Regions from separate parts of the Paenibacillus sp. FSL H7-0735 genome, predicted to be linked through region 2. Evidence: predicted binding sites of a transcription regulator. Region 2 holds the regulator's gene; the other holds the start of a gene.

Region 1 (8,980 bases), 300 kb from region 2:
ACAATCAAAGATGGTGAAAAGAGGCATTACCCTAAAGAATCTGGACTTCGGTAAAGTAGAACCGGCTTCCCTGGGATCTGTACGTCAACGTTTAGGGCTTAAGCAAGGCATTGATCAGGAGAATGCGAAAAAGATTAATATTCTGATCCGTGATTCAAAATTAAAGGTGAAGAGCCAGATCCAAGGGGATCAAATTCGTGTAACCGGCAAGAGCCGCGATGATTTGCAGCAGATTATTCAGATTTTGCGTAAAGCTGATTTGCCGCTGGATCTACAATTCATGAACATGAAATAGAATTTTGTGCCCCGCAGTGCTTATTAGCGCTAACAACGCGGGGTGCTTTCTGTTTTTTTGACACCTATTTATTGCTATAATATACTTGCTTAAGTAGAAATGGATTAGCCTGTTTTAGGCAATTTGTATGAACGATTTAGGGGAGGAAAACTTCAGTGAATTTGCCCAACCGCATCACGCTAGCTCGTATTTGCCTGATCCCGATTATGATGTTTTTTTTACTGGTGGATTTCAGTTTTTATCCAGAACCGATACATTGGGGCTCGTTTCAGCTATCTGTTAATCATTTGGTAGCAGCTGTAATCTTTTTGCTTGCGGCCAGCACGGATGGAATAGACGGCTACATTGCTAGGAAATATAATATGGTCACCAATCTCGGTAAACTCCTTGATCCACTTGCGGACAAACTGCTGGTATCTGCAGTTCTGATTTCACTTGTGGAACTGGGCAGATGCGATTCATGGATTGCTATTGTAATCATCAGTCGTGAGTTTGCAGTCACCGGACTTCGCCAGATTGCATTGCTAGAGGGAAAAGTGGTTGCCGCCAGCAAATGGGGCAAGATAAAGACGGTTGTACAAATTGTTGCGATTTCACTGCTGTTGTTGAATAATTTCCCATTTCAATTTGTCAGTATTCCTGTAGACGATATTGCTATTTGGGCCGCAGCGCTGATCACTATTTATTCTGGAATTGATTATTTTGTGAAGAATAAGGATCTGCTACAGCTGCATAATGCGTAAGCATGTAAGCTGGACATACAAGGAAGGGTAATAGGTGAAGCACCTATTACCTTTTTTGAAATCTAAAAGCAGTGTACCTACATTATAACTAGGAGGCGAAAGCCAGGTATGAAAGCGGAGATTATTGCAGTAGGGACAGAGCTTTTGCTCGGTCAAATCGTGAATAGTAATGCCCAGTTTTTGTCTATAGAGCTAGCTGCCATCGGGATCGATGTATACTTTCAAACTGTTGTCGGTGATAACAGCAGCCGCCTGCAGCAAGCCATCGAGATCGCTCAGAGTCGGGCCGACGTTATTATCTTTACAGGCGGAATTGGCCCCACTGAGGATGATCTGACTAAAGACGCACTGGCTGCATCGCTAGGTAGAACGCTCCACATTGATCGTTTGGCGATGGATCATGTACAACGTTTCTTTGATGATCGTAAGATCGTTATGACCGAAAATAACCGCAAACAGGCACTTATAATTGAAGGAACTACACCGTTGCCGAATGAAATCGGTCTTGCGGTTGGGATTGCTTTTGAGCATGAGAAGAAATATTATATTGTGCTTCCAGGTCCACCTCGTGAGATGAAACCGATGTTCGTAGATAAAGCAGTACCGTGGCTACAGCAGCACGCCTTGACGAACGAAACACCGCTTTATTCAAAAATGCTCAAATTTGCCGGCATCGGAGAATCACTGCTGGAGGACAAGCTCATTGAGCTGATTCGCAGTCAGACTGATCCAACGATTGCTCCGTATGCCAAAGAGGGAGAGGTAACTGTTCGTATTTCGACAAAGGCCCCTTCTGAGCATGAAGCTACAAAAAAGCTGGAGATACTGGAACAACAAATCAAGGAGATTTTGCCGGAACATTTGTATGCGAACATTGATGTGCCGCTAGAGCAATTGATAGTGGATTGGATGGCGGATGCCGGCCTGACCTTAAGTGCGGCAGAGAGCTGCACCGGAGGTTTGCTGATGGAGAGTATAACAAATATTCCAGGCAGTGCTTCGATGTTTGCCGGCGGAATCGTCTGCTATTCAAATGACTTAAAGAAAAAGCTGCTGAATGTGCCAAGTGCTTATTTGGAGGGACCCAATGCCCCTGGAGCCGTAAGCCGAGAAGTTGCCGAGGTGTTGGCTGACCAAGTGAGAATGATTGCAGACAGCGATTTCGGCTTATCTGTTACAGGTGTAGCTGGACCGGGTTATTCTGAACGAAAGCCTGTTGGACTTGTATTTATCGGCTTGGCTGAACGGGGACGTAAGACAGAGGTTTATGAGCTTAATCTTAAAGGTACGCGGGAAAATATCCGCTTACGAACAGTTAAGGCTTTGCTGTATCGTCTCTGGCGGAGACTTGAGGAACGCAAGGTGGAGACACCTCTTGAGGGTTCAGACTTGTAATGGGAGATTAGCCCAGTTATAATAAACACATACGGAAGAACCGTGGCACTGAGATTTCTTTGCTGCGGTTTTTTGTATATTTGCAGAGATTTTGATCACGATGCTTTCTCATGATCATAAGTCGTTGATGTCCGGTGAAGTGGAGAATTTAATTAACTTCTATCTCCGGAGGGAGGCTTACAATAAAAGGGATAAATAACGCCCAAGACAAAAAAAACGAATGTATGTTCGAAAAAAAGCTTGGCAAGACCTTAAAAACACGTTATTATATTACTATAAACAGTGAAGGAAGTGGTCTGATTGTCAGATCGTCGTGCAGCGCTTGATATGGCGCTTCGTCAAATAGAAAAACAATTTGGTAAAGGTTCGGTAATGAAACTGGGAGAATCCACGCATATGCAAGTGGAAGTTGTACCTAGCGGATCTTTGGCACTTGATATTGCGTTAGGTATAGGCGGACTTCCAAAGGGACGTATTATTGAAGTATATGGACCGGAATCTTCAGGTAAAACAACAGTTGCTCTTCATGCTATTGCAGAAGTGCAAAGACAAGGCGGACAAGCTGCTTTTATCGATGCCGAGCATGCGCTTGATCCGAAATATGCACGTAACTTGGGCGTAAATATCGATGAATTGCTGCTTTCTCAGCCAGATACGGGTGAACAAGCGCTGGAAATCGCCGAAGCACTTGTTCGTAGTGGAGCCGTTGACATTATTGTCGTTGACTCCGTTGCTGCTTTGGTACCTAAGGCTGAAATTGAAGGCGATATGGGTGATTCCCACGTCGGACTGCAAGCTCGCTTGATGTCTCAAGCACTTCGTAAGCTTTCTGGTGCCATTAGCAAATCGAATACGATTGCTATCTTTATCAACCAGCTTCGTGAGAAGATCGGTGTTATGTTCGGTAACCCTGAGACAACTCCGGGTGGTCGTGCATTGAAATTCTACTCCTCTGTACGTTTAGATGTACGTCGCGTAGAGAGCATCAAGATGGGGAACGATGTGGTTGGTAACCGTACTAAGATCAAGATTGTGAAGAATAAAGTAGCCCCTCCATTTAAACAGGCTGATGTTGATATCATGTATGGTGAAGGGATTTCCAAAGAGGGAAGTCTTGTAGATATCGGTACTGAAATGGATATCGTGAATAAGAGTGGTGCATGGTATTCCTACGAAGGCGAGCGTCTCGGCCAAGGTCGTGAGAATGCTAAGCAGTTTTTGAAGGAACATCAGGATATTGCCCTTATTATTGAGAATAAGATCCGTGAAGCAAGTAATTTATCCACTATTGTTGCTGCGCCGAATAATGATGAGATTGTTGCAGAGCAAGAGGAAGAAGAAAAATTGCTCCTCGAAATCGAATAGTATATTAAACAATAGGACGCCCTGTGATTGATTGTTGCAGGGTGTCTTTTCTTAACAAGTATTGAAAGTAAGACGATAACTGATCTATTGCTATGAGGTGACAAACAACTATGGTAATACAACTGGATTTTGAAGCAGAAGAACAAGATGAGCAGGTGTTATCTGATTTTCCTGAAGGAGAACTCTTAGAGATCACTAAAGTAGAACGTCAAAAGAAATCTGACCACCGTTATATCATACATTTCGGAGCATATAACATGACTGTGCACGAGGACGTCATGATTAAATATCGAATGATTACTGGTAATTCTTTTATGAAGGCTGATTTGGAAGAAATTGTTGTAGCTGATGAGCGTCAACGAGCTTATGTGGAAGGCCTCCGTTATCTTGAACGTAAACCACGCACCGCTATGGAAATGACTCGCCGTTTACGCCAGAAGGAAATAGGAGAGACTATTATTGCGGAAGTGGTGCAGCGGCTACATCAGGAAAGATTTCTTGATGACCCTTTATATGCTAAGCAATGGGCGGAGCAACGAATAGCGAACCAGCGGAAAGGGAAGATGTGGATTCGACAAGAGCTACGTGAGAAGGGGATTGACAAAACCCTTATATCGGAAGCTTTGGAGAATATTACTCCTGAACAAGAGCTGGAGAGTGCACTCGAAACAGGGCGCAAGAAATGGAATCTCATCCGTGGAGACGCTTCAGATAAGCGAAGAAAGACTGGAGCCTTCCTTATGCGCCGTGGATTCTCGGGCGATATGGTTCGCCAAGTGATCAATACTTTACTTGCGGAAGACAATTATGAAGGTGAAGATGAGGAGTTTTACTAGAATCACTGATTCTCTTGACATTAATGCGTATATCGACTCTCTTGACAATGTCTTTTTATAAATAATAAAATATAACATGAATCGGCATAAAATTAGAATCCTTTTTCCTTCCCAAAAAGGAGACTGTTTTAAACGGTTCACGTACAACTCATATGAAATGTAATCGCCGGATAAGGCGGGCAGTGTGCATGTGCAGCATGTGCAGTATGGCAATCGGTTGTTTACCGGTTTTTTGTATGGTGATGAACGGATAGTTAAACAACTGCACAATTCCCAGGGATATACCTTGGAGAGGAACCAACGAGGAGGTGAACAGATGCTGGAATCATGGATCTGGGTCATTATCGTTCTCGTTGTAGCTGCAATATTCTTTGGGTTCGGTTATTTTATTCGTAAATCCCTTGCAGAAGCTAAAATCCAAAGCGCAGAAAGAGAAGCCGTTGTCATCGTTGAGAATGCGAAGAAGGACGCTGAGGCGCTGAAGAAAGAAACAGTATTGGAAGCTAAGGACGAAGTCCATAGAATCCGTACTGAAGCTGAGAAAGAAACTCGTGAACGTCGGAATGAAATCCAACGCCAAGAGAGACGTTTGCTGCAAAAGGAAGAATCTCTGGATAAAAAAATGGAATCGCTTGAAAGAAAAGAAGAACAAGTAGCTAACAAAGAGAAACGAATTGATGAAACCCAACAGCAAATTGATGTTATTTACAAAAACCAAGTCACTGAATTGGAACGTATCTCCAATTTAAGCATCGAAGATGCAAGAAGTATCATTCTTAGCAATGTTGAGCAAGAAGTTCGCCATGAAACGGCACAAATGATCAAAGAAATTGAACAGCAGGCGAAAGAAGAAGCGGATAAGAAATCCCGTGAAATCATTACACTCGCTATCCAACGCTGTGCAGCTGATCACGTGGCGGAAACAACGGTTTCAGTTGTTACGTTGCCGAATGAAGAGATGAAGGGTCGGATTATCGGTCGTGAAGGCCGTAATATTCGTGCGTTGGAAACTCTTACAGGTATCGACCTCATTATTGATGATACGCCGGAAGCAGTTATTTTGTCGGGATTTGATCCAATTCGCCGTGAAGTGGCCCGTACGGCACTTGAGAAATTGGTGGCTGATGGACGTATTCACCCCGCTCGTATTGAAGAGATGGTGGAGAAATCCCGCAAAGAAGTGGACGAACGGATTCGGGAATATGGTGAGCAAGCTACTTTCGAAGTGGGCGTTCACGGTTTGCATCCAGATTTGATCAAGATTCTGGGGCGTCTGAAATTCCGTACAAGCTATGGTCAAAATGTATTGAAGCACTCCATGGAGGTTGCTTATTTAACAGGACTGATGGCCGGTGAGCTTGGGGAAGACATCGTGCTTGCAAAACGTGCAGGATTACTTCATGATATCGGCAAAGCGCTGGATCATGAAGTGGAAGGTTCGCACGTTGAGATCGGCGTTGAACTAGCGAAGAAATATAAGGAACATCCGGTTGTTATCAACAGTATCGCATCTCATCATGGAGACTGCGAAGCTACCTCGGTTATTGCTATGTTGGTTGGCGCCGCTGACGCATTGTCGGCTGCTAGACCTGGTGCTCGCCGTGAAACACTGGAAACGTATATTAAACGTCTAGAGAAACTGGAAGAAATCTCAGAGTCATTCGAAGGCGTTGAGAAATCATTTGCTATTCAAGCGGGCCGTGAAGTGCGCGTGATGGTACAGCCAGAGAAGATTGACGATGCAGAGGCATTCCGTCTTGCTCGCGATATTACGAAGATGATTGAAAGTGAACTGGATTATCCAGGACATATCAAGGTTACCGTTATTCGTGAGACACGGGCTGTTGAATACGCTAAATAGGCAATAAGTAGATAACATACGCTTCGGAAATAACGATATTTATGATCGTTTCCTGGTACATGTTTCTGCTAGGAATATAAGGTTAAAGGATAAGATATAACTTATACTTTCTTATATTTGATGAAAATTGGCCCCTAAGCGGGGCCTTTTTTCTTTTAAATATGAAGACTTATCCGTTAGATGAAGAGGTTAAGATTAGGAGGAGAGAAACATTAAAGTACTATTCATTGGAGATATCGTAGGTAGTGTAGGTAGGAAGGCACTTCGGGAGATGTTGCCCTCATTAAAAAGCAAATATCAACCACATATAATCATAGTTAACGGTGAAAATTCTGCTGCCGGTAGAGGGATTACTAAAGCGATCGCAAATGAATTTTTTAACTGGGGCGTTCACGGAATCACCATGGGTAATCACACATGGGACAACAAGGATATCTTCGAGTTTATCGACGATGAGGCCCGGATTATCCGTCCTGCTAATTTTCCTCCAGGAACACCAGGAAGAGGATATACGGTTGTTAAAGGTAACGGGAAAGAGCTGGCTATAGTTAACCTGCAAGGCCGTACATTTTTGCCTGCGATTGATTGCCCTTTCCGTGTGGGTGAAGAAATTGTGGAAGAGCTACGTAGAGATCATAAATGCATTCTCGTTGATTTCCATGCAGAGGTTACCTCTGAAAAAATCGCAATGGGCTATTTCATGGATGGTCGCGCATCAATTGTAGTTGGGACCCACACTCACGTGCAGACGAATGATGATGTGATTTTGCCAGGTGGAACGGCTTACTTGACCGATGCGGGTATGGTTGGTTCAAGTGAAGGGATTCTGGGTATGGAAAGAGATGCAGTACTTTATAAGTTCACTACACAGCTTCCAGCACGATTTGTTGTTGATGAAGGCAAATGGCAGCTTCACGGTTTATTTGCAGAATTAGACGAGAATACTGGCGCGGCTACCCGTCTGGAGAAAATACGGCTACGTGAAGATGAATGGGTAATGAGCTAGTAGTAGGATAAGATAAGTGATTTTCTGGGTAATTTCGCCGAATAAGGGTAAAGTGTGATATTTATTATATCGAAAAAGAGTATCTATTGTACCATTTTCTCCAGAGTAGTCCGCAAAAAGAAGGAATTATTTCTTCTCTCGCGAATAACATCTAAAGTAGTGGAAGAACACCATTATTTTCCCAGGGGAGGTACTTACTATGGATGTATTAAAAGTATCAGCTAAATCCAATCCAAATTCCGTCGCCGGCGCTTTAGCAGGTGTTCTTCGTGAACGTGGATCGGCCGAATTACAAGCTATTGGAGCTGGAGCACTGAATCAAGCAGTCAAAGCAGTTGCCATTGCCCGGGGATTTGTTGCACCAAGCGGAGTAGATTTGATCTGCATTCCGGCATTTACAGACATTGTGATTGATGGAGAGGATCGAACCGCGATTAAATTGATTGTAGAACCCAGATAATAGAAGCATAGAACGGATGAACCTGTTTACTTATGTAAACAGGTTTTTTGCTTTTGGTATATAGTCTGGCGTTTTTAAGCATAGAATCTGGAATAGGGCTGCATGAAAGCGAGGGCTTGGGATGAGAACCGATAAGCTACAGGTTGCGGATTTTCATTGTGATGTGCTGAGTAAAATGCAAGCATCACCGGATATGGATTTTAAGAATGATCCCCGGTTGGATGTTACCGGAGAGCGGTTGGTAGCGGGCGGTGTAGAATTGCAGATTTTTGCGATATACCTTTCGGCAAGTAGAGGTAGACCTAGCTTTGAGAATGTTTTAGGACAAATTGATTTGTTCCGGAAAAAAATATTAGGCGCAGAGAGCCTTCAGTGGCTGCGTTGGAAGGAGGAGGTAGGTAAACGAGCAGCTGGAGCACCTCCATGGGGAATGCTCTCTCTGGAGGGTGTAGACGGTCTAGAAGGGAACCTATTTTATGCACAGCTCTGCTTTGAGCTTGGCGTGCGGTTTTTGGGGATCACTTGGAATTATGCCAATTGGGCAGCGGACGGAGTATTGGAGCAGCGCAACGGCGGATTTACGGAAAAAGGGCGAAAGCTGATCGAATGGTGCAACGACAGTGGAATGCTGCTTGATGTGTCACATTTGTCTCAAGCAGGTTTTTGGGAGCTAGCCGACTTAAGCACACGTCCGTTTATAGCTTCCCATTCGAACGCCGCAAAGATCTGCGGGCATGTTAGAAATTTAAATGATGAACAGATTAAAGCATTAATTGCAATGGACGGAAGAATGGGCCTGACCTTTTATCCGTGGTTTGTATGTGATGATGGAAAAGCTCGTATAGATGATTTGTTTAAGCATATTGATCATGTATGTAGTCTGGGTGGGGAGAAACATATGATGTTTGGTTCGGACTTTGACGGCATTGACACTTGGGTAGAGAATATGGAACATCCGGGAAAATACCCTGAGCTTGCCGAGCACCTGCTTCGTTACTATCCAGAAGCTTCCGTTAAAG
Region 2 (8,980 bases):
ATGAATATCAAGACTAGGTGCTCTACCTTTTCTATTAATCCAGACCGTGGTCAACCCTGCTGCCAGCCCCCCACGGATATCCGTTGTAAGCTTATCGCCGACCATAACCGCTTGCTCAGGAGTTACATCAAGAAGCTCTAAAGCATGCAGGAAAATTTCCTTATCCGGTTTGCCTTTACCAAAGCTTCCGGAAATCACAATATGATCAAAGAAAGGAATTAACTCTGGCACACCATCTAGTTTTTCTTGTTGCAGTGCAGGACAACCGTTCGTAAGTAGCAAAAGCTTCACTTGACCCCGTAACTGCTCCAGTACATGCATTGTTTCTTCATAGATGTATGGACGTTTTCTGCGCTCTGCTGCGAATTTAGTTGCCAAGGTCTCAGCTAGTGCTTCGTCTTCCACCCCTAAGGCTGCAAGTCCGCGACGCCAAGACTCTTTACGATAAACCGGTGCAAGCTGCTCCAATTGACGGAATTCTGGCTGTTCACCTGCCGTAAAGTTAGCCCAGAGTGCTTCATATGGATTAATTCCGATCATCTTTGTAAATGGGAACGTCTCATAAGATTCATACAAGCTACTTGCTTCCTTACGAACTGCAACTTCTAGTTCTTGTGGATCAATCGTATCCCCGGCGGCTTCACAAGCAGAACGAAATGCTTCTTCGACGCTCCGATCATCCCACAGCAATGTATCATCAAGGTCAAATAGTACAGCAGAAATTGGCATTACAGGTCTCCCTCTCCCTTTAACTGGTCTAGTTCTATTCGTGAACTACTTCAATGTTGTGAGCTTTAGCAAATGCTTCTAATCGTGTACTCATCGCATTAGTATCATAGCGATTCATAAGTCTTGTGAAAATCCATTTCGTACGTTTCCCTTTGTGCTTAATGACTACAGCTCCACGCGAAAGGGTGATTTTCTCAATATCTGCAGCTGGAAGCCCGCGTTCGCGATTGAATTTAATAGTAGACAGTCTTGCTTTTTCCACCTTCAAGTACGGACGACGGAAGAACAATAGCGCTGCCAGCAAATAGTACAGTACTACTCCCAACCAATTAGCCAGCATGCCATTTCCTTTGGCCTGATCAATAGAACCAACTACCCAAAACATAGTGCCAAGTATCACTAACACTACCGGAAATGCAATGTTGCGACCTTTAAAGACTTCGGCATTCTGGGTAGGAGATTTAGAGGCATAAATCGTATCCTTGCCTTGTTTCTTTCTTTGCTTGTTGATTTGCTGTGTGTTGCGTTGAACCATTCTTTCCCAAGAACGGGCCATGTGCGTTCCCCCTAGTCATCCTGAAATATCTATGAAAAGGAACAGCGAGCTAATGTTTAAGCCCCTTGTTACCTTGTTCATGCTCATCGTTATCTACTACTTCAATAGTATTTAATTGTGCTCGGAAGTTATTGCGGATATTCCCCAGGTAAATTTCACGAAGCTTGGCACGTTCCGCCACTTCCTCTTGATTAAGGCCTACGCTCTTCTGTTTGCGTGCCAATTCGTTAATTCGCGCGACCAACTCATCAATATTCAATACTTTCCCTCCCCCTATAAATTAATTCTAACTCTGCCATGAGAAAAAGAGCTTGTCAAGGTCTACTCCCTGCAAGCTCTACTGGTCATTCTATTATGTTCTCAGAAAATTAATAAATAGGTAAAGTAAGTATGTCTCCAGCGTTAATTTGACTACTCTTAATCCCACTTGAACGTTTAATTCCTTCTATATAAACAACTGTCTTCATATCAGCCGGTTTATTCTTAAGGGCAATACTCCATAGTGTATCTCCACGTTCAACCACAATCCGCTTCTCTTCCTTCATTATAGTCGTCGATCCTGCAAATACATTTCCCACTACTGTTAGGCCAGAAAATACTAGCACGATAATCAATATTAACTTAATAAAGAAGTCCTGACGGAACAACGAAATCATCCCTCCTAGCAAACGTTCCGTTATCTCTTTCACCTTAGCGGAATTACGGGCAACGTCATTATGTCCTAAAGATTCAACCACTGGGGCCTTATCGTAGATGCTGCGGTATGTACTGTATTTTAGCATAATTATCATCCTCCAAACACTTGTTCTTACTTTCGAATTCATAATAACACGAACATGTGTTTTGTTCAATACTATTTCAGAACAATTGTTCTCTTTTTTTCGAGAGACTCAAGTGGTTCATTTTATTATCATTTGTCTACCATTTTTTAACTCTAGCAGATTAATATTTATAATAGTTAGAACTTATGTTTGTGCGAACGGTAGTTCTATGTTATAATTTTCCCAAACATTACTATATGGGGTTGATTCCAATGTCAAAGATTTCAAGTCGCCAGCTGGCGATCCTGGAATTTATACGAAGCGAAGTCCGCAGCAAGGGTTATCCACCTTCCGTCCGGGAAATTGGAGAAGCTGTTGGCCTTGCTTCCAGCTCCACAGTTCACGGTCATTTGGACCGGCTTGAGAAGAAGGGACTTATTCGTCGAGATCCAACGAAGCCACGTGCAATAGAATTACTAGGCCAAGAGGATTCAGAGAATGTTCACCAATTCGCCCAGACCATCTCACGGATTCCTGTCGTAGGTAAAGTTACCGCCGGGGTACCTATCACTGCTACAGAGAATATCGAGGACTACTTCCCACTTCCTACTCACTATGTAGGTGACAACAAAGTATTTATGCTGTCAGTTATGGGTGATAGTATGGTGGATGCTGGCATTATGAATGGTGATTATGTAATTGTTCGCCAACAACAAACAGCGGACAACGGAGATATCGTTGTAGCCATGACTGAAGAAGATGAAGCAACCGTTAAGACCTTTTACAAGGAACGTGATCATATACGGCTTCAGCCGGAGAATCCAGCTTATGAGCCTCTTCGCCTTAATCGCGTAACTATTCTCGGAAGAGTCATCGGATTGTTTCGAGATATCCACTAAGTATGCACTCCTACCATAAAAGGCTGTTCCGCAAATGCGGAACAGCCTTTTTTCTGTGTATTTTGCTTTCTCAACCACTAACGAACATTTGTTCTCGTTCGCTAAAATGGGCATTTTCTATGAATAACCGTTTAGGCGTTCTGCTCATATCCTAATCAGAAAGGAGTGTTGTGCATAATGCCAAATTACCGAATTATTGTAGATCTGACCCAAAGAATGTTATATCTTCTGGACAATGATATTGTGATTAGAGGTTTCCATGTCGGCATTGGTAAGATGTTAACCCAATCCCCAGTGGGAGAATTCACGATTATTAACAAACAACCCAATCCAGGCGGTCCCTTTGGTGCCTTTTGGATGGGACTGTCTAAACCACACTACGGGATTCATGGAACGAATGATCCTTCCTCCATTGGGAAAGAGGTATCCCACGGCTGTATCCGGATGTACAACGAGGATGTGTTAACACTCGCAGCTATCGTCCCTATAGGAACACGAGTAACGATAAGGAATTGAATTCGCTGAGGACGTCACAACCCCCAAATCACCATATACAGAATGGGGGTCATTACATAAGTAAGTATTTTTTCATTAGCATACTAGGAGTTTGGTGATTATATGTCGAATATTGTTAACAGGATTGCAAATTGAAAAGGATGTGTTTAGTTTTGAATAACTCAAAAATTAGAACCCTCGTCGATTTTAAAGTCGATGCACTGGGTAAGCTGTCCGGTTTACTTTTAAATGATGAACAAGCTTGTGGAAAAAAAGTGAATTTGCTCACCTCTTTTGGCAGCATTCAGGGAATCGTCTCTCCAGCCGTCTCCAACAAAGAGGATGTATTTGATTTAAAATCTTTGATGGATGATGTAATAGTAGACGAATACATATCTTATTTGGGAGCAGAACACCCTGATAAAAATTTCAGCTATAACTTTGTTGTCCTCAATGACGTTACTGTAAGACCTTATGCTAGTTATGGGACTCCGATCGAATACAAACAGCTGATTGTTTATACCGATCATATCACTGCCTTCAATTTTCTATAGGTTACATACTTACCTTAAAAAGCACCCTTGCAGCAACCCCCAATTTTGCGCCATTTGCAGAATCGGCAGGTTTCTCCGGGTGCTTTTTTTGGGCTAATTCCGAAGCCGATCCTATAATTCCACGAATTTCCCTTTTAAAAGATACTAGTGGGGATCATTCAGGCATATCTTTCAATAAGCAACAATTTGAGTCTAATGAGATAACTGGGAGGTGATTATATGCTGATTATCTTAGTGTACTTATTTGCTATTTTAGGAGTTGTTTTAATTCTAAGTGCCGCCATTATAAAATTGAAAACGCTATCCACTTCATCTGATATTTCTATGCTAGTTAATGCGGCTGCATCCTTTAACATCATTTTCACCAAAACATTCATCCCCCCCAATCAATCTCACTTGATCGCACTTAACGAACCTAATAAAAAATTAGCAATAGGCACCAGAAATCCGAAGAACAACAAAAAAGCAGTAGCAAAGCTATACTCTTTCGATAATGTAATGGGATCCGAGATTGTGGTTAACGCACTTACCCTTTCAAAAGTCTCCAAAAGACAACAAAACAGCAAAACAACTGCAACTAGTGCAGATATTAACGTCCTTAAGGAAGCTGATGAAGAAGCTAATGTGATAGAAGAACTCACGCTTAAAATATATATGAACAGCAAAGAAACGCCTGTGTATTGTATTTCCTTCTTGCCGGGTTTATTGCCTATTCAACAATCCGACAACCAGTACAAGGAAGCTTACTCCCAAGTACAACAATTGCATGCACTCTTCAGGTCAATCGTATCTGAATAATTAAGTTGTTATCGCCATACCTCTCATTTGTTTTCGACATTGAAAGAACTAAAATTGCACACTGAACCCATCAAACTGGTGAATACCCGTACCATGTGCCACTACCTTTTACTCACGCAACTCACGAACTGCCTTTTTGACCCCTTGCAAAATAGATGGATCTAAACCCAGCGTATTATGAGAGCCGTATACTTGGGTAACCCCTGGAATTTCTGTAATCTTCTCTAAGGATGCCACTAAATCAGCCGGACTAGTCGAAGGGTAAAAAGCATAGATTGGCGTAACGTCATACAATAAATCACCTGTAAACAGATATCCGTTGGCATGATCAAATAGGCTGATATGACCTGGCGAATGACCTGGTGTGTGGTAAATTTCTATTTCGCGCCCACCTATGTCGAGCACATCCCCCTCTTGTAAAAGAGCCGTTGGTTTCCCTTGAAAAGGTATGTAGGTGTTAGGATCAAAGGTTTCAGGAACAGGGAGGGTGATGTCTCGACTCATATCCTTTCGAATCTGGGCAAGGGACAAGCCTTTTATTCCGTTAATTAGCCAATCCTCATCCTCTTTATGAACATAGATTGTCTCGAATTGTCCGTGACTGCCAATATGATCTGCATGCACATGTGTAGTTATGACAGCGATAGGTAAATCCGTTAACTGATCCGTTATTCTTTTTATATTATCAATACCTAATCCCGTATCAATTAACGCGGCTTGTTTTTGCCCCAAGAGTAAAAAAGAATGCACCTTTTCCCAATGTCCATATTCACTGATTGCATAGGTGGTCGGATCAATTTCCGTTACTGTAAACCAACGATCTTTAATCAATTACGCTCCCCCATTCCATTTTTCCCTTACATGCTCTTCACCCTTATAATAATCCGCCTGTTCATCCGCTTGATAGATTTCTTGATAAGGCAAAATGTTGATTTTGCCTGAGTCTGGATATTCGCAAACATCTATTCCCTGATTCGTTCGGAGATCCAGATACCTGCATGGTGCATCCGTATGATTATAAAGCTGGTGCGCCCCTTCCGGTCCCATTTCAAAAAATATTACATCCCCTTCCGTAACCTCCGTAAAACCCTCGGGTGTTCTTAACATCGCTTTTCCCGCTAAAATCACAAATATCTCTTCAGCATTTCTATGAAAATGATAAGGAAAAGAATATTTATCAGAATCTAAAGATCTGATATCAAAAACTAAATGCTTGGAGCCCACCATTTCAGCTAATCTTTCACTCGTATGCCAAGCAAACTCTGGGATCGGGGACTGTTTTTGGGTAAAAGAGACCGTATTTTCATTAAAAATCTTCACCATCTGCACACTCCTCCTCCTTATATTTTGCGTTCAATTACAACAAATAAAGAATCCCAGCTATAGCTAATGAAATAAGACCACCTAAAGCGGACCCATTCGCTACTTTGTTTTTAGTTTTACGGTCTTGCTTAGATTCCGAATAAAAGTTACCTCTTTGTTGTGTACCTGTCGTGAAGGCTCCAACACATATACCTGAAATTATAAAAAATCCCAAGCCTATGTAAATAAAAATTTGCATGAACTCACTCCTTCTATGGAAAAAATTAGTTATCTATATATAAGATATTTTAACATTAAATCCCTTTACTACACGCCATGACTTTCGGACCCATATGACGCTATTTGCTTATTTTCAGCCTTTGGAGCATGGTTTCGGACTCCAGTGACGTTATTCCTAAGAATGAGGCTCATATTGAGTGTTTTTAATGCCAATAGCGACTATGGGGTCCTTTAGTATCCAAAATGTGGGATAAAGCTTCATATAAGGTCTGCTGGGTCCTATACCGGGCTCATACGCGAAATTTGCAACCTCAGCAAATGGAAATTGGCGTTCAAATGAAGTAAGGTACCAAAAAGAAGAAGTGTGCCAACAACCATTTTTTGATTATGGTTATGGCACACTTCTTCTACTCCATACAACCCCTTCGGTTCTGTTTACACTTAATTCATTTCAAGTTCAAGTGTTGCCAGTGAAACCATCACCCAAGGTGCAAACTTATTCGACGAATCACCCTTAGGATTGTGTATCCGAAAAAGAAAAGCTTCCCCCGCCTGATTTTTCCAGACCATATAATCTTCTATCCCCTTATCACTGGTAGCCTGCAGATATAATTCTGCAAAACCTAGAGGATGTTCAATTAGTTCCCCGCTATGGTCGTTTACCTTTCCAATTGCAGAAAGCTCGGTTTGTCCCTGTTGCTTCAAAGCTGTGAGATCGTAACCGGCAGGCAAGTGTTCAATTTGGGCATAATAGGTTGGATCCTTAGTCAATAATAAACGATTAGACTGCGAGTCTAGTGTGAAATCCTGAAAGACATACAGGGAATATCCATCACCTTGCTCAAGTGTACCTTCTTGCCCTGAGACCCCTCCCTCCTGTTCACCAAATGCTTTGGTCTTTGGTCGATCGGATGCTAGAGGATCAGTGGCCTCCGGACTGGCGGACTCCTGCACCTCCATAGAAGGAGTAGCAGAAGGTTCAGGAGTGCTTGTAGCTTCAACAACTGGCATTGTCGCTGCACTTGACGCTGTAGGTTTTGCCTCGTCTGTTGTTTTATTGTTACTACATGCACCGAGAATTGAGGAAGACAGAAGAATACTAGTAACTGTAGTTAATAATATTTTTTTCATTACGCACCTCCTTATTACTATATTAGTTATTACCCACATGAGTGACGTGTCCTCTTATTATTCAAACCTTTTCTTCATTTTTATTGCTACGGATTGAAAAATTTCAAACAATCGACTCGTTCTTATTTACAGCTATGGAGTTGTGCTCGAAATTCAAATTGTTCCCGGACGATTCGGGCACCTGCTATCTTAATTAATGCCACCAGATTCCATAAAGTGACCCATGAGATCTTAGTTCTTCTCGGTTTCATAAGGTTAATTGGACTGAGCAAGAGCAAGGTAGACGATAAATCAATTAAAGTGAAAAAAATTTACAATCACTTTTACTTTAACACTTTTAGAATATACAAAAATAATAAAATAGCGACTCACAGCCAACCCGCGGGTGTTCTGTAAATCGCCATTCTTAATGATCTGTAACTCAGATTTGTGTCAACACTCTTTGATAAATCCTTTAAAAGTCAAAGCAATGCGAGAATATAAGCAATGTCTGTCATGACTATGTACACTCGTCTGAAGAGTTATTTTTTTGATTTATAACTTCTTACTAATAAACTTATACCTTTAAAAATCAAAACCACTAATATCCCGAAAATTATCAAAGTTAATATTAAGTTTGACCAAACTATATCCAAATTTACTCCTCCGCCTCTGTGTTTAATTCTTCTATATCCCATCATATCCCATCATATCCCATTATTTATGATAAATGAACAGCTTCTTACACGTTAAAATTGTTAATCAACAATATGCCAATTTTGATATTCACCTGTAAAACATCCTCGAATAACCTTAACCTCAGCTATTTGTGGGCATTTCGCGGGCATTTTTCGTAGACATATCATTGATGGTTACAAAACCACTATTTTGCCCAAACAAAAAAACCCTCAACACCAAAGGTGTCAAGGGTTTAAAGGTTCTAGTAAAGTGTCATGTATTGGTTTCTTTCCCACTCGTGAACCTGAGTACGATAGATATCCCATTCGATTTCTTTCAGCTCGTAGAAGTGAGCCAGCGCATGTTCGCCGAGAGCTTCGGTAATTACATGGCTGCGGATCATTTCGCTTAGCGCTTCTTTCAAATCGGATGGCAAGCTTGGGATGCCTTCTTCAATACGCTCTTCCTCAGACATCACATAGATGTTACGGTCAATTGGGGCTGGAAGATCAAGCTTACGCTTAATTCCGTCTAGCCCTGCTTTCAACATAACAGCAAGTGCGAGGTATGGGTTAGCTGCCGGGTCCGGATTACGAACTTCAACACGTGTGCTAAGCCCTCTCGAAGCCGGGATACGAATCATCGGGCTACGGTTACTTGCAGACCAAGCTACGTAACAAGGTGCTTCATAACCAGGAACAAGGCGTTTGTAAGAGTTCACTGTTGGGTTAGTAATCGCTGCAAAAGCACGAGCGTGCTTCAAAATACCAGCCATATAGTAACGTGCAGTTTTGCTCAGACCTAGCTTGTCACTTTCATCGTAGAACATGTTTTCTTTGCCATTAAACAAGGATTGGT

Evidence for each region. Region 2 encodes LexA, which represses DNA repair genes until DNA is damaged. Its sites were predicted from a motif close to CGAACATATGTTCG; they were not measured.
Region 1: recA (recombinase RecA) is a predicted target of LexA. The motif match lies at 2,651-2,664, and genes of this name have one in related genera.

Annotation. Positions count from the first base shown of each region.
Region 1 is NZ_JBBOZH010000001.1:4,407,612-4,416,591, reverse strand. Features, by position in the region: gene NSS82_RS20020 (YajQ family cyclic di-GMP-binding protein) at 1-295, shown strand, start outside; gene pgsA (CDP-diacylglycerol--glycerol-3-phosphate 3-phosphatidyltransferase) at 451-1,038, shown strand; gene NSS82_RS20010 (competence/damage-inducible protein A) at 1,147-2,433, shown strand; gene recA (recombinase RecA) at 2,734-3,798, shown strand; gene NSS82_RS20000 (regulatory protein RecX) at 3,909-4,634, shown strand; gene rny (ribonuclease Y) at 4,951-6,495, shown strand; gene NSS82_RS19990 (TIGR00282 family metallophosphoesterase) at 6,707-7,501, shown strand; gene NSS82_RS19985 (stage V sporulation protein S) at 7,701-7,961, shown strand; gene NSS82_RS19980 (dipeptidase) at 8,083-8,980, shown strand, end outside.
Region 2 is NZ_JBBOZH010000001.1:4,104,719-4,113,698, forward strand. Features, by position in the region: gene NSS82_RS18620 (HAD family hydrolase) at 1-729, opposite strand, end outside; gene NSS82_RS18625 (hypothetical protein) at 764-1,285, opposite strand; gene NSS82_RS18630 (DUF896 domain-containing protein) at 1,335-1,544, opposite strand; gene NSS82_RS18635 (LysM peptidoglycan-binding domain-containing protein) at 1,654-2,067, opposite strand; gene lexA (transcriptional repressor LexA) at 2,319-2,945, shown strand; gene NSS82_RS18645 (L,D-transpeptidase) at 3,123-3,461, shown strand; gene NSS82_RS18650 (hypothetical protein) at 3,614-3,994, shown strand; gene NSS82_RS18655 (hypothetical protein) at 4,214-4,792, shown strand; gene NSS82_RS18660 (MBL fold metallo-hydrolase) at 4,901-5,623, opposite strand; gene NSS82_RS18665 (cupin domain-containing protein) at 5,624-6,115, opposite strand; gene NSS82_RS18670 (DUF5316 domain-containing protein) at 6,150-6,353, opposite strand; gene NSS82_RS18675 (hypothetical protein) at 6,776-7,465, opposite strand; gene glnA (type I glutamate--ammonia ligase) at 8,385-8,980, opposite strand, start outside.